Regions from separate parts of the Spirillospora sp. NPDC029432 genome, predicted to be linked through region 2. Evidence: riboswitches for the same ligand, from Rfam matches in the RefSeq annotation. Region 2 holds a riboswitch; each other region holds the start of a gene.
What was found. Region 2 has a riboswitch for cyclic di-AMP ahead of AB0881_RS37690 (C40 family peptidase). Riboswitches for the same ligand answer to the same signal wherever they lie in the genome.
Positions count from the first base shown of each region.

Region 1: linked by a shared signal. The riboswitch ahead of AB0881_RS18425 (hypothetical protein) and the one ahead of AB0881_RS37690 (C40 family peptidase) in region 2 are both predicted to bind cyclic di-AMP.
Region 3: linked by a shared signal. The riboswitch ahead of AB0881_RS30455 (CHAP domain-containing protein) and the one ahead of AB0881_RS37690 (C40 family peptidase) in region 2 are both predicted to bind cyclic di-AMP.

Region 1 is NZ_JBEZWH010000020.1:79,186-87,313, forward strand. Features, by position in the region: gene AB0881_RS18420 (hypothetical protein) at 1-2,634, shown strand, start outside; gene AB0881_RS18425 (hypothetical protein) at 2,735-3,370, opposite strand; cyclic di-AMP (ydaO/yuaA leader) riboswitch at 3,379-3,542, opposite strand; gene AB0881_RS18430 (hypothetical protein) at 3,971-4,717, opposite strand; gene AB0881_RS18435 (OB-fold domain-containing protein) at 4,884-5,303, opposite strand; gene AB0881_RS18440 (thiolase family protein) at 5,300-6,466, opposite strand; gene AB0881_RS18445 (CoA transferase) at 6,477-8,128, opposite strand, start outside.
Region 2 is NZ_JBEZWH010000088.1:440-6,799, forward strand. Features, by position in the region: gene typA (translational GTPase TypA) at 1-1,582, opposite strand, end outside; cyclic di-AMP (ydaO/yuaA leader) riboswitch at 1,774-1,915, shown strand; gene AB0881_RS37690 (C40 family peptidase) at 1,923-2,963, shown strand; gene AB0881_RS37695 ((deoxy)nucleoside triphosphate pyrophosphohydrolase) at 3,028-3,438, opposite strand; gene AB0881_RS37700 (Mut7-C RNAse domain-containing protein) at 3,465-4,244, opposite strand; gene AB0881_RS37705 (ribonuclease domain-containing protein) at 4,424-4,846, shown strand; gene AB0881_RS37710 (NlpC/P60 family protein) at 4,874-5,938, opposite strand; gene AB0881_RS37715 (hypothetical protein) at 5,935-6,360, opposite strand, start outside.
Region 3 is NZ_JBEZWH010000051.1:49,018-57,145, forward strand. Features, by position in the region: gene AB0881_RS30450 (CDP-glycerol glycerophosphotransferase family protein) at 1-1,561, opposite strand, end outside; gene AB0881_RS30455 (CHAP domain-containing protein) at 1,756-2,598, opposite strand; cyclic di-AMP (ydaO/yuaA leader) riboswitch at 2,613-2,752, opposite strand; gene AB0881_RS30460 (hypothetical protein) at 3,076-3,288, shown strand; gene AB0881_RS30465 (TetR/AcrR family transcriptional regulator) at 3,442-4,092, opposite strand; gene AB0881_RS30470 (nitroreductase family protein) at 4,304-4,966, shown strand; gene AB0881_RS30475 (SDR family oxidoreductase) at 4,963-5,772, shown strand; gene AB0881_RS30480 (cytochrome P450) at 5,777-6,952, shown strand; gene galE (UDP-glucose 4-epimerase GalE) at 6,959-7,957, opposite strand.

The DNA of each region.
Region 1 (8,128 bases), on a different contig from region 2:
CGGGAGGAGTACCGGTTCCTCGACCGGCCGGGGCCCGGGCGGGACGGCCTGTCGCTCGCGGAAGCGCTGCTGGCCGGCGGCCGGATCCTCGCGGTCCTGGACGGGCTGGACGAGATCGCCCCGCAGGGCCGGGTGCCTGCGCTCCAGTCGCTCGACCGGTTCGCCGCGGGCCGGCCCGTCGTGGTGACCTGCCGCAGCCGCGAGTACGAGAGCGTCGTCGCGCGGAGCGGAGTGGTGCTGTCGCGGGCGGCGGTCGTCGAGATCGAGCCCGTCGACACCCACGCCGTGATCGACTTCCTGGCGCACCCGGCTCCGTCCAGGGGGCGCTGGGAGCCGGTGTTCGAGCACCTCCTCGCGCACCCCGGCGGGCCGCTCGCCGAGGCCTTGTCGACGCCGCTGATGGTGTCGCTCGCCCGCGCGAACTACCGCGAGCCCGCCACCGATCCCGCCGAACTGCTGGGGCCGTCCGACCGCGACGGCGTCGCCCGCATGCTGCTGGACGGGTTCGTCCCCACCGTGTACGACTCCGCACAGCGCGGCGGGAGCGCGACGGCGCGCCCGTACACTCCCGGCCAGGTGGTGCGGTGGCTGGAGTGCGTGGCCTTCCACCTCGACCGGACGGGGAACCGGGACCTGTGGTGGTGGCAGCTCGGCCGGCACAGCCACGCGCTGCCGCTCCCGGAGGTCACCAAGGTCTTCACCGCGATGGTCACGTGCTGGGCCGCCGCGGTCCTGGCCGGTCTCGCGGCGAGCGTCTTCATCGGCCCGGCGCGAGGGGCCGGCGTGGCCCTGGTCGTCGTGACCGCGCTCGGCGCCGGCGCGCTGGGGGTCCTGCGTCCCCTATGGCCGGGCGGTCACCCGGCTTACGTGCCGACCCGGTACCGGTCGCCACGCTGGCGTCGCTTTCAACGCGTCAGGCTCGCCGTGCTCGCCGGAACGCTGTCGGGGACGCTGGCGGGCGCGGTGCTGCACGCCCCGCTGCCCGGCCTGGCCGCCGGGCTCTGCACCGGTCTGGCGATGGCCGTACCGGCGCTGAACGAGGGGCTGGCGAACCGCCTGTCGTTCATCCCGCGGTCGCGCCGTTCCACCCCGCGCGGAACGATCTACGCGACCCTGGACAACGCGCTGGTCGCGGGGGTGGGCACCGGTGTCCTCGGTGCCGCGGCCTTCGCCGTCATGGCCACGCTCGTCAAGGGCGTGGACGCGATGGCGGCCGCTGCGACCGCGTTCGCGGTCTACGGCCTGATGGCCGCGTTCAGCGCCGGCCTGTGGGCATGGACCTTCTTTCGCGTCACCCATTTCCGCCTAGCTCTGCGGGGTTGGCTCCCGTGGCGTCTGTGGCCTTTCCTGTCGGACGCGCTGGACCGGGGAATCCTGCGGCAGGCCGGTACGGCGTGGCAGTTCCGCCACGCCCTCCTGCAGGACCACCTGGCGCGCTCGGTCGTACCCCGGCAGCTGCGGGCCCGCGCCGAGGCGGGATCCGCGTACGCCCGCTACCAGCTCGTCGACGTCCTGCTGCGGGAGGACCGGCCGGAGGAGTTGTTCGCGCTGCTGCGTTCCCGCGTCGACGACCCCGAAGAGGAGGATCTCTGGGCGCGGCACCATCTCGTCGAGCTGCTGCCCCTGTACGGGCGGGTGGACGAGGCCGTCGAACTCCTCGAAGCCCGCGTGCGCGCGGACCCGTTCGCCACGAAACAGCTGGTGGACCTCCTGGTCGAACACCGGCGAGTGGAGGATCTCACCCGGCGGGCCGAGTCCGGCGATCCCTATGCCGCCGAACGGTTGGTCGACCTGCTGGTCGACCAAGGCCAGGAGGCGGTGCTGAGAGATCGTGCCAGGGCCGGTGACGGACATGCCGGTGCCCGCCTGGCGGACCTCCTGACCGGCCAGGGCCGCCGGCCGGAGGCGGCCGTCCTTCTGCGCGAGCATGTGCCCGCCTGGTGGGCCGAGCGCCGCCTCGCGGACATGCTGGCCGCCGACGGGAAACCTGACGAGGCCATCGCCATGCTGCGCGCCTCCGCGAATCCCAAGGCCCGGCAGCACCTGGTGGACGTCCTGGGCGCCTGCGGGCGGGTGGACGAGGCCATCGCCACCGCGCTGTCGGTGGCCGAGGCCGGCGAGCTCGCCTGGGCCAGACGCCGGCTGATCGATCTGCTCGTCCAGGACGGCCGCACCGACGAGGCCATCACCATGCTCCGGAACCGCGCCGCAGCCGGAGACCACCGGTGGGCCGCCGGCCGCCTCGTCGACCTGCTGGCACTCCAAGGCCGTATCGAGGAACTGCGGCCCCTGGCGGCCAAGGACCGGCGCGCCGCGCAGCACCTGGTGGACCTCCTCGTCCAGCGCGAACGTGTGGACGAGGCCATCGCCTTCTGCGGCGCCCGCGCCGACGGAGGCCCTCCCGAGGTGGCCGTATGGGCCCGGAAGCGCCTCACCGAACTCCTGGCGCGGCAGGGCAGAGCAGCCGAGCTGCGCGCCCGCGCGGACGCCGGCGACGCCCATGCCACCGCCTGGCTGGTCGGCCACCTGGTGGAGCTGGGACGCACCGACCAGGCCGTCACCATCCTCCGCGCCCGCGCCGACGCCGGCGATCCGTGGGCCGCCTACGAGATCTCCCAGCTCCTCGACCGGTGACTCCGTTCCGCGGATACCGGTCCGGCATGGGAAACGAGGGCATGGCGGTCGAGCGGATGCGCCCGGCCGGGTGGCCCGGCCGGGCGCTCTCACCGTTCGTTCACAGCTTCTTGGGCCGGTACGCCTTGTACTCGCTGCCGGAGTCGAGGCCGTAGTCGCGCGTCCGGTGGTCGGTGCCGTACCTGCCGCGCTGCTCGAAGGCCCAGTAGGAGGTGTGCTCGTCGTCGGCCCACTTCTCGAAGATGACGACGTGCCGGGTCGTGTTGGTGCCCTCGGCGTCCATGACGAGGTCACCCTTCTTGAGTTCGGACATCTTGATGCGCTTGGTGTACCGCGACGACGTCAGGCCCACGGTGTTCGGGCCCGGCTTGGGCAGATCGAGCGCCATCGCCACGTAGCCGGAGCAGTCGGTCCGGTAGCCGTCGTGGTAGTCGCTCTGGCTGTAGGGGACCCTCCGGTCGGTGTGCGGACGCCAGGTCTTGGCGCGGGCGATCACCTCGGAGCGCTCGTCCTGCTCGTCGCGCGCGTCGCCCGACGGCTTTCGGGCATCCGGCCGCTTCTCCGCCGGGATCGTCGCGACGGCGGCGGCCTTCTCCGCGCCGTCCGGACCGGACGACCCGGCCGACGCGTGTACGGTCGTCGCCGCCACGCCGACCACGGCGAGGCCGACCAGTGCGCCGGTGGCGCCGCGGGACAGGCCCAGAGGGCCGCGCTTCTTGCTGTGCTTGCCTTGCAAGGGGGACTCCTTGGCTTCCAATACGCCTACCGGGTTAGCTGACGGGTTCGGACGTGGAAGTCGCCCTACGGCTCTGAGGGCAGGCCGATTCACCCCTGCGCGGACCGGCTGAGGTCCGGCGCACGGTGGATCCCCGGCTCCGCCATGAAGGCGGACTCGGCGTTGCCGCTGCGATCCTTGGGCGCTGGGCCCGTTCACGGGACCCGGTGTCCCGTGCGCGAAAGAGCGGCGCTGATTGGTTTGTGCGGCCATGCGAGGGCCGCGTGCTCTGAGAGCGGCTGCCGGCGCGCTCGGCCCGCACGCCGTGGCGTGCGCATGGGAAGGGCCTGGTGCTCGGGTCTCGAAGAGACCGGACGCGGCAGGAGGACGCGTGGATCGCGCCCGTTCCCTCACCCGACGGTGTCAGATGAGGTCATCGTGCTCATAGGGGACAAAGCACCTGGAGGGCACTTTGGTGGACGACAAGCTAACGCAACCACCAAGAGAAGGCAAACACCCACAAACTCACGCTTCGAGCAGCTCACAGCGCCAGAGCCGGCCAGATCATGCGGTGCTGCGCGGCCGCCGGTGACGGTCGGCCGCCTCACGTCCCCGCGTTGTCTACCGCTTCGGTGTGACGACGGGGGCGTTGAACGGAAGGACCAGCAAGGGGCCCGTCACCACCACTTGGTCGGTGTTGGGCACGCCCCAGCCGAGGTCGGCCTTCTGGTGGCAGGTGCCGCGGTCCTCGATCCAGTACCTGGCGTCCGCGCCGCCCGGCCCGGAACGGAAACGGCCGAGCAGCGAGATGCGGTCCCGGATCTTGCCCTTCTGATCCACCACGAAGCCGTGAATGGGGTACGTGCCGCGGAAACCGCCGCCCGCCGTCCGCGCCTCGTAGGCGAGGTCCGAGATCATCACGCGGAGGGTCTCGCCCGCCTCGTCGGTCACGGTGGCGTCGAATTCACCCATGAACGGCGTCACGAAACCGGGGAACGACGTGTGGAACCGCTCCGGATAGATCGGGGGCCGCCGTTCCAGCGAGGAGAAGCGGTAAGCACGCCGGAAGGTGCCCGCGTTGATCGTGTACGTGCCGTTCTCGCAGACGAACGGACGGTACGTGCGCCCCGCCAGATCGGTGGACAGCCGTACGATCTCGTTGCCCGTGGCGGGATCCCCGAATTCCTCCTCCACCATGGACGAGGAGATTCCGTGCCTGGTCACCTTGAGCTTGAACCCTGGGCCGACCGCGGCGATGCGGCTCTCGCTCTCCTTGACGTGGACGTCCTGGATCTCCTTGGCGGAGGCGTTCGGCGCCATCGCAAAGGCGGCGGCCAACGTCATCCCGACCACGGCGAATCGGACCACGGTCCCTCCCTGCGTCCTGTACATCGTCGTACCAACAGCCATGATCACAGGATCGTCCCCCTCCGCCTAGGCCCACGGCGCATCGGGCCCGGGGACAGGCGGCCGGTCTCGGCCAGCGGGGCGTACGCGAGATGAGGGCCTCATCCCCATGTGTATCCCCGTGTGTTCAGCTCCCGTCCGGCTCGACGTAGGGCAGGGTGATTCCGCCGACGTCGTGGAACGCCGTCCGCACGCGGAGCCCCACGCGCACGTCGTCGACCGTGGCGCCGACGAGGTTGGTGAGCAGCTGGAACCCCTCGTCGAAGGTGACGATCACGACGGCGTAGGGGGCGCTGAACTCCGGCGCCTGCGGGCGCCAGACCACCGTGTGGCTGTAGACCTCGCCGCGGCCGCCGCTCACCTGCCACTCCAGCGCACCGGAACCGCAGTGGCGGCAGTCCCAGGCCGGGTCGAACACGGCGCGGCCGCATCCGCCGCAGCGCTGGTAGCGCAACTCGCCCGCGGCGCAGCCGTCCCAGAAGGGCCGCGACACCGGCGTCGGCTGCGGCAGCGGGATCCCCGGCCGCTGAGGTTCCAGGACGGTCACGGGCGCTCACTCCCCAGCAGGACGACGTCGGTGAACAGCGCGCCGGCTCCCCCGGCCGAGCACAGCGCGACCTTCGCGTCCGGTACCTGGCCGCTCCGGCAGCGCTTCTGCAACTGGTGCACGCCCCTGGCGACGCGCTGGGACAGCTGGACGACCCCGCCCCCGTGGCTGTAGGACATGAGCCCCCCGTCCGTGGTGATGGGGAACTCGCCGCCCGGTGCGATGCGGCCGTCCATGACGAAGTCGCCGCCCTCGCCCTCCCCGCAGAACCCGAAGGCCTCGAACTGGCGGATGATCTCGAACGAGAACGGGTCGTACAGCTCGCACACGTCCACGTCGGACGGCCCCAGCCCCGCCGTGGCGAACGCGTCGCGGGCCGCGCGCCGCCCGACGTAGCCGTTGGGCACGTCGCCGGTGCCGCCGCGGAGATCCCACGCGGGCGCGTGCCGGTAGGCCGGTCCGAGCGCGTCCAGGCCGCCGCCGAGGATGTACACGGGGGTGCCCGGGAGGTCGGCCGCGCGCTCGGCGGTCGTCACGATCAGGGCGCATCCGCCCTCGGAGGTCGTCGCGCAGTCGAGCAGGCGGAACGGGTCGGCGATCATCCGCGAGGCCAGCACGTCGCCGGCGGTGAAGGGGCCGCGTCCGGAGTAGACCGCGTCGGGGTTGGCGTGGCCGTTGTTGCGGATGGTCGCGGCGACCTCCGCCATCTGTTCCGGCGTGGTGCCGTAGAGGTGCATGTGCCGCCGGGCGATGAGGGCGAACTCGGCGGCGGTGTAGAGGCCGAACGGCACGACGAACTCGTTGGCCGGGCGCGTCCACGGCGCGGTCGCGGCCCGTTCCGTGTAGAGGCCCGCTCCCCCGTCGGCGAGCAGGACCGTACGCGCCAGCCCGGTCGCGACCAGGCTCGCCGCCTGCAGCAGCCCCGCGATCCCACTCGCGGCGTTGGAGTTCCAGGCCGGGCCGATGCCGAGCGCGTAGATCAGCTCGGGCGCGTGCTTGCTGAACACGGCGTCCACCTCGGACGCCGGGACGGCCGCTTCTGCGAGCACGCCGCGCGCCGCCTCCAGCGTGATGGAGAAGGCCGTGTGTCCCTCCAGGACCCGTGCCTGGCGGGTGTTGTACGCGGCCACGATCGCCACGTCGCGGAAGGGGTGTTCGCTCAAGATCACTTCCCTACAGGTTGTCCGGTCGTTCGCCGATCACGCCGAGCCGCCGCAGCGCGGCGATCCGCTCCGGTCCGATCCCGGCGACCTCGCGCAGCACTTCGTCGTTGTGCTGCCCCAGGGTCGGCGCGGGCCGGGCGAACCAGGGCCCCTCCCTGGACGCGGCCCTGAACGGCACCCCCGGCATCCGGTGCTCGCCGAGCACCGGATGGTCGACGGTCTCGGCGAACGAGCGGTCGGCGAACTGCGGGTTGTCCAGCGCATCGGCGGGCGGCACGACGCGCGCCGCCGGAACGCCCGCCGCCGCCAGCGCCTCGGCCAGCTCCGCCGCGTCCCGCCCGGCGCAGTACGCGTCGAGGTGCTGATCGATCCGGTCGTGGCCGCGCCTCCTGCCCTCGCGAGAGGAGAAGTCCGGCGACCGCGCCCAGGCCGGATCGCCCAGCACCGTGCGCAGCGCCGCCCAGTGCTCGTCGGTCACGACGGCCAGCGCGAGCCACTCGTCGTCATCGGGCCCGCCGCACCGGTAGAGGTTCTGCGGCGCCGCGACCGGCCCGCGGTTTCCCGCGCGGACGAGTTCGGCACCGTACGCGCTGTGCTCGATCACGACCTCCGCGGCGACGTTCAGCGCCGACTCGACCATCGGGACCTCGACGAGGACACCGTGCCCCAGCGTGTCGGCGCGTTCGAGCGCGGCGAGCGTCGCCACGACGGCGTGCGTCCCGGCGAGGGGGTCGCAGGGGCCCTTGAGGACCATCGGCGGCGCGTCGGGATGACCGGTCATCCAGGCCAGGCCGGACGCCTGCTCCATCGTCTGCGCGAATCCGGTGCGATCGCGCCAGGGCCCGTCCAGGCCGAAGGCGGGCATCCGCACGAGCGTGACGCGCGGGCAGCGCTCCCGTACGGACTCCCAGGTGATGCCGAAGTTGTCGAGCACGCGCGGCGAGTAGTTCTCGATCAGCACATCGGCCTGGGCGAGCAGCTCGAACAGGACGTCCCTGCCTTCGGCGCGGGCCAGGTCCAGCGTGATCCCCCGCTTGCCGGCGTTGGCGCCCTGGAAGACCGCGCCCCATTCCCACCAGCCGTCGACGCTCGGCGGGCGGGTGGAGGTGAAGCGCATCCCGTCGGGCCGCACGGTCGATTCGACCTTGATGACGTCCGCGCCGAAGGCCGCGAGCAGCTGGGTCGCCGAGGGACCCGCCCAGAACCCCGTCAGGTCGACGACCCGGAGGCCCTCCAGCGGCGCCCCATCCGAACGGGTACCTTCGCGTACACGAGGCTCCCAATCGACACGGCCCGTGTGCTCTCCCACCCCCGGAGCCGGAAGCGGCCCGGGCCCGGCGTCCCCGTCGACGAGATAGGGCCGCCTCGGCTGCACGAAACCATGCGGGTTCGCGACGAAGACGCCGCGCGCGCTGAAGTGCTCGTTGGCCGGCACGGTCGCCGGAGTGCCGATCGGCGACACCGGGATCCGCAGGGCACTGGCGATCTCCTCGATCGCGGCGGCCGGCAGCGTCCCTGTCCAGTCCTCGATGATCTTCTGGAACTCGGCGAAGCGGCCCTGCCGCGGCTTCGGATCGACGATCCCCGGATCGTCCAGCAGATCGAGGCGGTCGATCATGGCCAGGAAGTCCTGGAACATCTGACCGGTGATCGTGCAGAACC
Region 2 (6,360 bases):
ACACCTGCGTGGTGGGGCCGACGAAGAAGGTGCCGCGCTCCTGCAGGTTGGTGATCGCGTACGCGGTGGCGGCACCGGTGCGGTCGGCGACCAGGGACCCGGACGGGCGGGTGCGCAGCTCGCCGAACCAGGGCTCGTAGCCCTCGAAGACGTGGTGCGCCATCCCGGTGCCGCGGGTCTCGGTGAGGAACTCGGTACGGAAGCCGATCAGGCCGCGGGCGGGAACCAGGAACTCCATCCGGATCCAGCCGGTGCCGTGGTTGGTCATCTGCTCCATGCGGCCCTTGCGGACGGCCATGAGCTGCGTGACCGCGCCCAGGTGCTCCTCGGGGAGGTCGACGGTGAGCCGCTCGACGGGCTCGTGCTTCTTGCCGTCGATCTCGCGGGCGACGACCTGCGGCTTGCCGACGGTCAGCTCGTAGCCCTCGCGGCGCATGTTCTCGACGAGGATGGCCAGCGCCAGCTCGCCGCGGCCCTGGACCTCCCAGGCGTCGGGACGCTCGGTCGGCAGGACGCGGATCGAGACGTTGCCGACCAGCTCGCGGTCCAGGCGGTCCTTGACGAGCCGGGCGGTGACCTTGGTGCCCTTCTCGCGGCCGGCGAGCGGGCTGGTGTTGGTGCCGATCGTCATCGAGATCGCCGGCTCGTCCACCGTGATCAGCGGCAGCGGGCGCGGGTCGTCGGGGTCGGCGAGGGTCTCGCCGATCATGATGTCGGCGATGCCGGCCAGCGCGATGATGTCGCCGGGCCCGGCCTCGTCGGCGGGCTTGCGGGTGAGCGCCTCGGTCATCATCAGCTCGCTGATGCGGACGCGCTCGACGCTGCCGTCGCGCTTGCACCAGGCGACCGACTGGCCCTTCTTGATGATCCCGGAGTGCACCCGGCACAGCGCGATGCGGCCGAGGTAGCTGGAGGCGTCCAGGTTGGTGACGTGCGCCTGGAGCGGGGCGTCGGGGTCGTACGAGGGGGCCGGGATCGTCTGCTTGATGATGTCGAACAGCGGCTCGAGGTCCTCGCTGTCGGGCATCCCGCCGTTCTCGGGCTTGGTGAGGGACGCGCGGCCGGCGCGGCCGGAGGCGTAGACGATCGGGAAGTCGATCTGGTCCTCTTCGGCGTCGAGGTCCATGAACAGCTCGTACGTCTCGTCGACGACCTCGTCGATGCGGGCGTCCGGCCGGTCGGTCTTGTTGACGACCAGGATCACCGGCAGCTTCGCGGCCAGCGCCTTGCGCAGCACGAACCGGGTCTGCGGGAGCGGGCCCTCGCTGGCGTCCACCAGCAGCACGACGCCGTCGACCATGGACAGGCCGCGCTCGACCTCGCCGCCGAAGTCGGCGTGGCCGGGGGTGTCGATGATGTTGATCGTCATCCCGGCGTGCCGGACGGCGGTGTTCTTGGCCAGGATCGTGATGCCCTTCTCACGCTCCAGGTCGCCGGAGTCCATGACGCGGTCGTCCACGTCCTGGTTGTCGCGGAACGCCCCGGACTGCCAGAGCATGGCGTCGACCAGCGTCGTCTTCCCGTGGTCGACGTGGGCGACGATCGCGACGTTCCGGAGGTCGTCACGCGTGGAGATGGGCATGCGGTCTCGCCTTGGGTGAGAGTGTGGGGTTCCGCCGCAGACTGCGACTCTTTCGATTCTACTGGGCGTTCAACGTCGACGGCCCGCCCACGTCTTCCCGCGCGCCGCACATCTTGCTATTTGGCCAACTTTGCCCGGACTTTGTACTCTCCCGTAATCCGGTCGTTCCGAGTCCCGCCCCCCGGGACGACGGCCGGAGACCGCCGAATCCCCTCCGGGGGAACCGGGGACCCAGGCCCCCTGGGGTGAATCGGCGCGCACCCCCGCGCGCCGTAGGGCGACTCCTGGCCCGAACCCGTCAGCTAACCCGGTAGGCGGCCAAGGAGAGGAGTTCACCGGTTTGTCACCGGCTCGCGAACGGCGCGGCTTCGCCGTGCCCTCCCTCACCGCTGCCACGGTCGTCGCGTTCGGCGCGCTGACCCCGATCGCCGCGGAGGCCGCCGTGCACCCGGCGGCCGCACCCACGATCGCGCCCCCGGCCGTACGGGCCGCGGCCACCCCCGCCGCGCAGCCCAAGCCGTCCGAGAGCGAGCTCCGCAAGCGGCTGGACGCGCTGAACACCGAGGCCGAGAAGCTGACCGAGGCGTACAACAAGACCCGCGTCGACCTCAAGGCCGCCCAGCGGGCCGAGCGGACCGCCGCGCAGACGGCCGCGCGCCTCCAGCAGCAGGCCGCGCCCGCCCGCGAGGAGCTCGGCCGGCTCGCCGCCGCCAACTACATGGCGGGCGGCTCGGACATGTTCTACGGCGCCGGCACCGACACCTCCGGGCTGTCCGCGTCGGCGTACCTGGCGCAGAGCCGCGCCGCCGCCGTGAACCGGCTCCAGGCGCAGATCGACCAGGCCACCCGGGCGCAGAACGCGGCCAAGGCCGAGACGGCCCGCGTCCAGCAGGCCGCGACGAAGGCCCAGCAGGCGCGCGGGGCGGCCAAGGCCAAGGTCACCGAGGTCGTCAAGCAGCTGGACAAGCTGACCACCACCCGGGTCAAGGACCCCAAGACCGGGCTCAAGGCGACCGTGAAGGGCTCCGACCTGCCCGCCAAGATGGCCCGCAAGGCGCTCACCAAGATCGGCAGCCCGTACGTATGGGCCGCCGCGGGCCCCAGCAGCTTCGACTGCTCGGGCCTGGTCGTCTGGGCGTACGGGAAGGTCGGCAAGCCCGGCCTGCCCCACTACACCGGCGCCCTGTACGGCGAGGGCCGGAAAGTGAGCAAGGGCGAGCTGCGGTCCGGCGACCTGGTCTACTTCGGCTCCAGCCTGCACCACATGGGGATCTACCTCAGCGACGGCAAGTACCTGCACGCCCCGCAGACCGGCGATGTGGTGAAGATCTCGAAAATGTCGGACCGCTCCGACTACGCGGGCGCCAACCGGATCTCCTGAGACCGGCCGGCGGGCCGGCGCGGGCCCGCCGGTCCCACCCGGCCCCACCGCCCCCGCGAGGCCGTCAGCCGCCCAGATGCGGCCGTACGGCCTCGACGATGGGCAGGTCCGCGGGGAGCCACGCGACGTCGTACAGCTCGTCCGGGCCCAGCCACCGCAGGGCGAGGTGCTCCAGCGCGCGCGCCTCGCCCTCGACGACCGCGGCGGTCCACACCCGCAGCACGCCGCCCAGCACCAGCGGCCAGTCGCCGCCGATCCGCTCGGCCAGGGCGACCTTGACGCCCAGCTCCTCGTGGCACTCGCGGACGAGGGCGTCCTCGTCCGTCTCGCCGGGATCGACCTTGCCGCCGGGGAACTCCCAGCCGCCGGCCAGCGCCGCCGGCTCGGCCCGCTGCGCGGCCAGCAGCCGCCCCCCGGAAATGATCGCCGCGCCCACCACTACGTTGATCGTGACCAGCCCCTCTCTGCCCGGCATCATGCCGGACGGGCGGGCCGAGCGTCTCAGGAGGCCGCGCTCCGCGCCGAGCCGGGCGCGGCTCCGGCCGTCCCGGCCGCCGCCACGACGGCCGCCGCGTCCTCGACGATCCGCTCCAGATGGCCGCCGTGCGCGCCGCGCCAGTAGACCTGGCCGCAGTCGGTACAGCGCCCGTACACGTCGTAGCTGCGGCGGGTGCCGTCGGCCAGCTGCCGCTCGACCTCCTCCTTGCCCACCTGCGCCAGCACGCCGTTGCAGGCGGTGCAGCGGGTCCACGGCGACAGCGCGGGCGCGAAGCGCTCCAGCAGGTCGCGCAGCTGGTCGTCGGGGCGCGAGCCGCGCACGTACGCGCCGAACCACAGCGCCCGGCGCCGCAGCAGCCCGCGGTCCTGCGTCAGCAGCACCCGGCGCTCCTCGTTCGCCTGGACGACCAGCGCGGGGTCGTCCATGTCGTTGTGGTACGCGGTGTCCAGGCCGAGCAGCCGCATCCGGCGGGCCAGCGTGCCCAGGTGGACGTCCAGCAGGAAGCGGGGCGCGGCCTGGCCGGGCTCCAGCGGTACGGGCTGCGGCCGGGACACCGCCTCCACCCGTACCTCCTCGCCCGCGGCCGGCTGGTGCCCGGGCTCGACCGGGACGCCGTCCACCAGCAGCCGGCCGGCCTCGGGCAGCGGCACGCCCAGGGCCTCCACGATGTGCCCCAGCGTCGAGGTGCCGTCGTGCGCCACCTCCTGCCGCGCCCGGCGGCGCGCGGAGGGCAGGAAGATCAGCAGTTCGTCGGCGATCGAGATCGTTGTCGCGGGCTCCACGCGGCCAGCATGCCACGCTGCGCCGCGATGTCGACCGAATTGATCCGCGCCCGGCCTCCGGACCCCCGAGCGCGGCCGGTACGTCCTGCCGAAGCGGGGGTAATGCGATCGGCAACTTCCCCTGAAACCCGCCGGGCGGCCTTGACCGCTGCCGGGGGCGGGCCCGCACACTCGAACCCATGAAATCCCCCCGCCACCTGCTCCTGCTCCCGTTCGTCGCCGCCGCCTTCCTCGTCCCCGCCGTCCAGGGCGCGCCGGCCGCCCAGCCGCTCGCCGGGCCGCCCGCGCTCGCGGCCGTCATCGCCGCGGACATCCCGCCGATCTGCGCGACCGAGCTGCCGCCCGAAGCGGACGACACCATCCGCCTCATCGACCGCGGCGGCCCGTACCCCTATCCCCAGGACGGCACCGTCTTCCAGAACCGCGAGGGCCTCCTGCCGGACGAGCCCGCGGGGTTCTACCGCGAGTACACGGTCGAGACGCCCGGCGTCGACCACCGCGGCGCCCGCCGCATCGTCACCTCCGGCGACGAGGGGCACGACGGCATGTACTACACCGACGACCACTACGAGAGCTTCTCCGACATCGACTTCGCCTGCTGACCGGAGCGGAAGGCCGCCCGGCCCCGGTCAGCCCGACCGGGGCTGGGCGGCCAGCTCGGCGACCCGGCGCTTCATCTCCGGGCGGGCCAGCGGGCGGGTCGAGCCGATCCAGTCCGAGCGCTTGTACGGCTTGACGCCGATGTTCGGCGTGCAGGTCGAGCAGCTCGCCACGATCATCTTGCCGTTGCCGATCACCATGCCGACATGGCCGGGATTGTTGGCGGACGTCCCGGGACCCGAGTTGAAGAAGACCAGGTCGCCGGGCTGCTCCTTGCCCTTTTCGATCTTCACGCCCCAGGGCCACTGCTCGAACGTGGTGCGCGGGATGTTGAGCCCGACCGAACGGTACGCGCCCTGGAGGAGGCTGGAGCAGTCCCAGGCGTCCGGGCCGTTCGCGCCGAAGATGTACCGCTTCCCGCGCTGCGCCATCGCGAACGCGATGATCCGCTGCACCAGCTCGCCGGCGTTCGCGGGGAGCTGGTTGTCCTGGCACTCGACGCCGTTCGACTGCACGATCGTGAAGTCGCCGCCCACGTACTTCTTGGCCCAGTCGAGGACGAGGTTCACGTAGTCCCACGAGTGGTTGTACATGAACAGGGCCGTGCGCATCCGCTCCGGGGCGCCGTTGTGCTTGAGGTAGCGGGCCGCGGACGGGATCGCGTCGTCGGGGTCGTACCGGTCCTTCTTGCCGTCCTTGTCGCCGTCGACCGCGAACGACTTGAACGTGGCCGCCAGGAACTGCATCGGGCCGCCCGCGCCCGCGTAGTTCTCGCCGCTCTGCACGCCGGGCAGCCGGGACGTCCCGTGGCTGGTCTCGACCTTGCCGATGCCAGCGAGGACGTTCCACGGGATGCCGTAGTCCTTGCCCGCCTTCTTGTAGAGCTCGAGGTAGTTGGCCGGGATGGCGCGGGCGTCGTTCGCCTCGGAGGGCTGCGACCCCGCCTGGGAGACGTCCACGCACGCGGCGCCCGCGCCCCCGCCGCCGAACATGAACTGGCTCGCCCCGAACAGCACCGGAACGATCATCAGCGCGCCGAACACCGTCGCCACCGCGCCCAGCGCCGCCGCGATCAGCAGCCTGCGGCGGCTCATCCGGTATCACCGGCGCCGGCGGTGTCGCCGGCCTGGCCGGCGTCGGCGGGACCGAACGCGTACACGCGCAGGGCCGACCCGTCGCGCGCGACCGTCACCGCGTACTGCTGGCTCTCCTGGCCCTCCTTGCCGCCCTTGGTCACCCGCTGCTTGCCGGTCACCAGGAAGATCACGGAGTTGTCCTCGATGTCGCGGACGCGGTCGAGGGTGGCCGTGCTCTGCGCGACGATCTGCTGCCGCCGCCGTTCCTCCAGCAGTCCCGGCGAGGCGGCGCTGCGCTGCAGCTCACCGCGCAGCTGCTCGGTGACCATCCCGGCGAGCCGGTCCGTGTAGGCCTTGGGGTCCTCGTCGTAGCGGTACGTCCCGTACGCCGCGGTGAACCGCTGCGCGAGGTCGGCCGCCGTCGCGAACTCCTGCTGCGA
Region 3 (8,128 bases), on a different contig from region 2:
TCCCCGCCTCCGTCTCGTACGGCCTCAGCCGCGTGCCCGCGAGCCGGGTGAGCCGCGGCCGCACCGGCAGCGGCACACCGGTCACGCCGGCGCCCCCGCCCGCCAGGCCGATCCGGAGGACGAGCCGGTCGCCGTTCACCCGCATGATCAGCCGGGCGTCCCACAGCGGGTCGACCAGCCCGATCGGCCGGACCCGGCGGGCGGTGTCGAGCCCGGCGCGGAACTCGATCGCGTCGCCGCGGTGGGCGAACTCCGCCGGGAACCGCACGGTCCGGCGGCGGTGCCGCCGGTCCCGCAGCTCCACCTCGCCGCGCAGCCGGGCCCCGGCGGGCACCCGGCCGAGCGGGTTGGCGACCAGGCCGGTCAGCCGCGCGCGGCGGCCGGCGCGGCGCAGCGCGGTCGCGGTGGTCGCGGGCCGCAGCTCGGTCAGCGGGCGGGCGTGGATGCCGAGCGCGGTGACGTCGAGGATCTCCCGGCCCGGCCCGTCCCGCAGGTGCCGCTCCCCCCAGTAGACGCGGCCCTCGTGCTCGACCAGCTCGGCGCGCAGCTCCGGGATCTTCTTGCGGGCGAACTCGGCGGCGGAGATCGCGCCCTCCAGATCGCCGCGCCCGACCATGTACGCGGCGATCGCGGGCAGCCGCCTGGCCGCCGCCAGCGTCCCGGGGTCCAGGCCGGCGACGTACGGCCGGGCCAGCTCCAGGAACCGCCGCCGGTACTCCTCGTCGCGGGCCCGCAGGTCGTCGAGGTAGAGGAGCAGGTCGTGGTTGACGAACTTGACGTCCTTGGCCGCCTTGAGGTCCGCCGCCCCGTGCGCCCGGAACACCCGGTCGATACGGCGGTGGATCTCCAGCCGGTCGGCCAGGTTGCGCAGTTCCCGGCGGCGGTTGGAGATCGACGGGCGGTCGGCGTCCGCCTCCACGTACCAGGTGTAGACCCGGTGCGGGACGACCGCGATCCGGTCCGCGGCCAGGTACGCCTCGGCCGAGAACAGCAGGTCCTCGTAGTGCAGGTCCTCGACGAAGCGGAGCCCGCGATCCAGGAGGAAGTCCCGCCGGTAGCACTTGTTCGTGGAGAGCGTGTCGTACAGCAGGTCGGGATGGTCGAGGACGGAGTCGTGGACGGCGCGGCGCCGGTAGAGCCGCGGATACCAGGGCGTCTCGCGGGCCTTCGGGCCCAGGTGGGACCGGACGCACAGGCCCGAGACCAGGTCGGCGCCGGTCTCCTCGGCGGCGGCGACCATCGTGAGGCAGGCGTGCCGGTCCAGGACGTCGTCGCTGTCGAGGAACATCACCCGGTCCCCGCGGGCCAGCTCCACGCCGGTGTTGCGGGGGCGGCCGCAGCCGCCGGAGTTCTCCGGCAGGTGGACGGCCCGGACCCGGCCCGGGTGCGCCGCCGCGAACCGGTCGGCGGCCTCGCCCGTCCCGTCGGTGCTGGCGTCGTCGACGATCACCACCTCGACGCCGCCGAGCGTCTGGCCCAGGGCCGAGCGGACGGCGCGCGGCAGCCGTCCGGCGTCGTTGTAGGCGATCACTACGACACTGACGTCCGGCCGGACCCGCATCCCATCCCCTTTCAGACGTTCCGGGACAGTGATTTCCAGCCAGGTCCATCACCGGGTCGACACGGGATCAAGTGGACGTCAATATTCACGGATTCTCGTGTTCTGTCCCGGAACGCTCGGAAGCCCGGAGAACGCGCCGAGGGCGCCCGCACCAGGTGCGGACGCCCTCGGACCAGGGGTTGTGCGGGAGTGGCTCAGCTGTTCCGGTAGTCGGGGTAGCCGTAGCCGACGATCTGCGACTTCTGCCGCGTCTTCTCCTTCACGGCGTTGCCGGTGTTGCCCTCGACGGTGTCGACGGTGCCGTCGCCGTTGTCCTTGACGACAAGGCCGACGTGCTCGATCGAGTTGATGCCGCCGCCGTTCCAGGAGAAGAACACCACGGCGCCGGGCTTGGCCTCGTGGCCCCAGCGGCCGGTCTTCTTGAACCACTTGGCGTGCTCGACGGTGTAGGCGTCCCAGCCCATGCCCTTGACGCCGGTCTGCGCGCCGACCCAGGACACGAACATGTTGCACCACTGCGCGCCGTTGTAGCTGGACACGTTGCCGCCGTCGCGCGCGGCGGTCAGCTTGGCGTTGTCGGTGCCCACGTACCAGTCGTGGAACTTGGTCTGGCCGCCCTTGCCCTCGCTGATCCCGACCTGCTTCTTGGCCAGGGAGATCACTTCCTTGGCGGTGGCGGAGTTGGCGTTGGCGGTGGCCTTCTTGGCGGAACCGGCCTTCTTCTGGGCGTCGGCGGCCTTGCCGGCGACGGTCCCGGTGGCCTTCTGGGCCTCGCTTCCGGTCACCTGCTCGGGCTGGACGGCGGTGTGGCCGGCCTTGCCGACGCCGGCGACACCGGCGACGGTCTGGACCTCGGCGCCCGAGGCGCCGGTGGAGGCCGCGGCGCCCACGGCCGAGCCGAGGGCGAGCACGCCCAGGGCGGCGCCGCCGGCCACACCGGCCGCGGCACGGCCCCGAAGGGCGAAGGTCTGGGTGGTCAGCTCGCTCGCACGGGTACGAAGGTCGGCGAGCAGAGCGGGAGAGATACGGAACGACACAGCAGGGGTCTCCTGATTTCTTCCATGGCCGCCTACCGGGTTAGCTGTCGGATTCGGGCGTGGAAGTCGCCCTACAGCGCACGCGGACGTGCACCGATTCACCCCAGATGGTTGGGTCCCCGGCTCCAGGCGCCGCTTTCGGCGCGGAACGGACTCGGCGGTCCGGCGGCCGTTCAGGGGCCACCGGCACTGCGATCAGATGGATGGACGGTTCGCGCGGGTCTTGATCCGCACACGCGACCGCGTTCGGCGGGATCCGGCCCGGTCGGCTCGGCCCGCCTGCCAATGGCGACGCATGGGGCGCATCGCCCAGAGGTGGTCAGAAGGTATCAAACTTCTAGCTCGTGGCAAATCCGGTGCAAAGCACGCGGACACAGGTTCAAAACCACACGAACCCCGCATCTCTTCCCGACATCGGGGAACGATTCGGACTCTCGTGTCCGATCGACCCGTACGCACCGGGAGGGGAACGCGGCGATGCTGCCGGATCTGGGGTTGTTGGCGATCGCTCTGCTGGGCCTCGCGGGACTGGCCGTGCTGGCCCTCGCGCTCTGCGTGGCCGGGGGCCTGCGGCTGGCCCGCTCCCTCGCCGAACGGGTCCCCGTACGGCCCGACGGGGCCCCGCTCCCGATGCGCCGCCCAGCCCCGAAGGAACGCGCGACGAGCGGCCGCATGGGCACGGCCCGCTAGCCGAGCAGGGCAGGCAAAACCCCGCCTCTACACCGTCTCACCTGCGCCTTCAGCGACAAAGGCCACACCAAGGCCGAGTCACGAGCGCCGTGAGACGTGCCTCACACGCGCACCCACACCCCGCTCCCAAGCCGCACCCGAAAGTGACCCGGGTCACGGCCCGGTGGCGGCCTCCGCGCCGGCGGCTCCGGCGGCGGCCGGGGCAGCGCCCGCGATGGCGCCGGCCAGGACGAGCCGCCCGGCGGTGGTGACCATGGCGACGACCTCGTCCACCGGGGTCCGCAGCGAGGTCAGGCTGACCAGGGCGGCCAGCAGCACGTGGCCGAGGACGACCTCGACCTCGTCCCGCTCGGGCACCGGGTCGCCGATCGCGGCGGCCAGCCGGTCCCGCAGGGTCATGAACAGCACCAGCCGGTCGTCCTCGACCGAGGAGTCCTCGGACGTCACCGCCTGGACGATCGCCGACGTGAGCGGGATCTCCTCGGCCCCGACCCGGATGATCCGCTCCAGCAGCGCGGTGAGCCGCTCGACCGGGGTGTCGCCGACCGCGAGCGAGTCGATGTCGTCGGTGACCTGGTGCACCCAGTCGCCCGCCACCTCGGTGATCAGGTGGTCCTTGGTGGCGAAGTAGCGGTAGACCGTGGCCCTGGCCACACCGGCGCGGTCGGCCACGTCGTGCATGGTCACGGCCGGGTAGCCGCCCTCCAGCGCCAGCAGCCGGGCGGCGTCGACCAGCCGTTCCCGGCGGGCCTGCTGCTCCTTGCTCAGCGTCCGGGTCACGGTGAACCGCGCATCGCCGCTCAACGCGCCTCCTTCGGGATGGCCGATCGGGTGACGGACGCCATCTTCTCGCACATCCGTTCCCATCGCGCGCCGGGCACGGGCGGGCGGGCGCGCGGGGCCTTGTCCGCCGCGCCGCCCGCGGGCGAGGATGCATCCAGAAGATCGTTCTTCGCCCTATCGCTTGCTTGGTTGTGACGCTAGTCTAGACACCCGTCTCCGAACGGAGCCGCCGATGGACCTGCACGAGGCCCTCTACACCACCCGCGCCATGCGCAGGGTCCGCCCCGACCCGGTGCCGCTGGAGGTGCAGCGCCGGATCATGGACGCCGCCGTGCGCGCGCCCAGCGGCGGGAACGCCCAGGACTGGCGGTTCCTGCTCGTCGACGACCCCGGCGCCAAGGGCCGGCTCGGGCCGCTGTACCGGGACTCCATCGACCAGCTCTGGAAGACCGTCTACAAGGACCGGCTGGAGACCGCCTGCGCCGCCCCCGAGGAGCCGGACAACGCGCAGATGCTGCGCGTCCAGCGGTCGGCGCAGTGGCTCGCCGACCACTTCGAGGAAGTCCCGCTGTTCCTGTTCGCCTTCACCCGGTTCGACCCGAACGGCGGCTCGATCTTCCCCGCCGTCTGGAGCGCGCAGCTGGCCGCGCGCGCCGAGGGCGTCGGCAGCTCCCTCACCTCGGTGCTGGGCTTCTTCCACCCGGACGAGACCTACGAGATCCTCGGCGTCCCCAAGGACGAGCACTGGACCATGTCCTGCTGCGTCTCGTTCGGCTACCCCACCGGCCGGTGGGGCGTGGCCGCGCGCCGTCCCGCGCACGAGGTCACCCACCGCAACGCCTGGGGCGCCCCGGCCGGATTCGAGACCCCCGAACCACTCTGGAGCCCTGAATGACGCTCGAAGGCACGTCCGCGCTGGTCACCGGAGGCGGCAGCGGGATCGGCCTGGCCTGCGCCCGGCGGCTGGCGGCCGACGGCGCGGCGGTGACCATCTGCGGCCGTACGGCCGAGCGCCTGGAGGCCGCCGCCAAGGAGATCGGCTGCGGCTGGACGGTGGCCGACGTTACCGACGAGGACCAGATCGCGGCGGCGCTGCGCACCGCCGCCGAGGCCGGCCCGCTGCGCGCCGTGGTCCACTCCGCCGGCGGCAGCAGCTCGATCGGCCCGCTCCCCCAGCTCGACACCGCCGCCTGGCGGGACACGATGGACCTGAACGCGACCGGCACGATGCTCGCCCTCAAGCACGCGGCGCGGCTCATGTCCCGTACCGGCGGCGGCGCCTTCGTGGCGATCTCGTCGATCGCCTCGTCCAACACGCACCGCTGGTTCGGCGCGTACGGGGTGTCCAAGGCGGCGGTCGACCACCTGGTGAAGCTGGCCGCCGACGAGCTGGGCGGGATCGGGATCCGGGTGAACGGGATCCGCCCCGGCCTGGTGCGCACCGAGCTGGTCGCCGGGTTCACCGAGCCGGGCCCGGTGCTGGACGACTACCTGGCGTGCATGCCGCTGGAACGGGTCGGCGAGCCGGAGGACATCGCCGAGGCGGCGCGGTTCCTCGTGGGGCCCGAGTCGTCCTGGATCACCGGCCAGGTCATCAACGTGGACGGCGGCCACCATCTGCGCCGCGGGCCCGACTTCCACGCCGCGTTCGAGCCGATGTTCGGCGCCGACGCGCTCAGAGGTGTCAGCACGGAGGAGTGAGGCGATGCGCACGACCGTGGACCTGCTGGACGGCGAGATGTACGCGGGCGACCCCTGGCGGGTGTACGCCGAGCTGCGGGCCGAGGCGCCCGTCTACCACGACGAGGCCAACGGGCTGTGGGGGATCGCGCGGCACGCCGACGTCTTCGCGATCGAGCGCGACCCGAGGCTCTGGACGAGTTCCGGCGGGTACCGGCCGCAGCTGCGGCCGGCCGACCCGTCCATGATCGGGATGGACGATCCGGAGCACGCGGTGCGGCGCCGCATGGTCTACCGGTGGTTCACCCCGCGCAGCGTCTCCCGGTACGCCGACCGGATCAGGGCGACCGCGGTCGACTGCATCGACACGGCGCTGGAGGCCGGGACGGTCGACGCGGTCCCCGCCCTGGCCGCGCCCCTCCCCGCCCGCGTGATCGGCTGGCTGCTGGGCTTCCCCGAGGACCAGGTGGACCGGCTCGTGCACTGGTCGGCGACCGCCGTGCTCGCGGGCGGCGGGCTGCGCTACGTCACCCAGGAGTCCACCGAGGCCGCCGCCGAGTTCGCCATCGCCGCCCTGGAGGTGGCCAAGGACCGCCGCGCCTGCCCGGCCGAGGACCTGATGTCGATCTGGGCCAACGCCGGCCCGGACGACCCCGAGTACGACGACGAGCACCTCGCGCACGAGGCGCTGCTGCTGCTGGTCGGCGGCGCGGAGACGACCCGTACCGTGATCGCGACCGCGATCGACGCGCTGATCGCGCATCCGGACCAGTGGCGGCGGCTGCGCGAGGACCCCGGGCTGATCCCGGGCGCGGTCGAGGAGTTCGTGCGCTGGACGACGCCCATCCTCAACATGTGCCGGGTCGCGAGTGCCGACACCGAGGTGCGGGGCGTGCCGATCCCGGCGGGCGGCCAGGTCCTGCTGATGTACGGCTCGGCCAACCGGGACGAGGAGGTCTTCGACGACCCGGACGCGTTCGACGTGACCCGCCGTACCGGCGACCACATCGCGTTCGGCCTCGGCCCGCACTTCTGCCTCGGCGCCTCGCTCGCAAGGCTGGAACTGCAGATCTTCTTCGAGGAGTTCGTCGCGCGCGTCGGCACCGCCGGACGCGCCGACGCCGAAGGCCCGCGGATCCTCCGGAACGCCTTCGTACGCGGGGTGACGGAGTTCCCGATCACCCTCACCCCGCGCGCCTAGCGAGGCTCAGGCGGCACCCAGCGTGCTGCGCCGCGACGCCCATTCCAGGGAGTGGCGGATGGCGTCCTCGATGGAGAACTCCGGCTTCCAGTCGAGCAGCTCGCGGGCCTTGGCCGGGTCGACGTAGGCACCGACCACGTCACCCGGCCGGGCCGGCGCCTCCTCGACCAGGAAGCCGTCGCCGACGACCCCGCGGAACGCCTCGACCAGCTCCCGCACGGTCGTCCCGCCGCCGGTCCCGAGGTTGATCACCTCGTACCCGCCGGCGCCCGCCGGGACGATCGCGTCGAACCGGTCCGCGGCCTGGCAGAACGCCCGCGCGATGTCCCACACGTGGATGTAGTCGCGCACCGCCGTGCCGTCGCGGGTCGCCCAGTCCACCCCGGTGATCCGGAACGGCACGCCCAGCCCGTACGACTCGATCATCTTGCCGAGCGCGTGCGTGGGCTTCGCGCTCTGCAGGCCGGTGCGCATCCGCGGGTCGGCGCCGATGGGGTTAAGGTAGCGCAGCGAGACGACCCGCAGCCCGTAGGCGGCGCACAGGTCCTCCAGCAGCAGCTCGGCCATCATCTTCGAGCGGGTGTAGGGGTTCTGCGGCTCCAGCGCGGACCGCTCGGTGACCGACAGGTCGGGCTCGGGGCGGTACATCCCCGCAGTGGACGCGAAGATCATCCGATCGCACCCGTTGCGGATCAGATGGCCGGCCAGGTCCAGCGTCCTGGTCAGGTTGACCTGGTAGTAGCGGTGCGGATCGGCCATCGAGTCGGGCACCACGATCAGCGCGGCGCAGTGCACCGCGACCGCGATGTCGGGATGGGCGGCGAAGATCTCGTCGACCAGCGCGCCGTCGCCGATGTCGCCCTGATAGAAGATCTTTCCCTCGGTGAATTCGTGCCGTCCGGTGACCAGGCTGTCGAGCACGACCGGGGTGATCCCCCGTTCCGCGAAGGCGGACGCGATCGTGCTTCCGATGAAGCCCGCACCCCCGGTGATGAGCACCTTCATGTCGCTTCCCCTGAACGCATCGAGCCCCCTATGAACCGTACGCACAGCTTCGGCAGGGCACCCGGCGCGGTCAACGGGCCGATCAGCGCCTGACCGGCTCCGGACGGGGGTGAACCTTCCGGCGCGGGCGGGCGTCCGCGCACGGCTCTCTCCCCGCGGCCCCACCTGCGG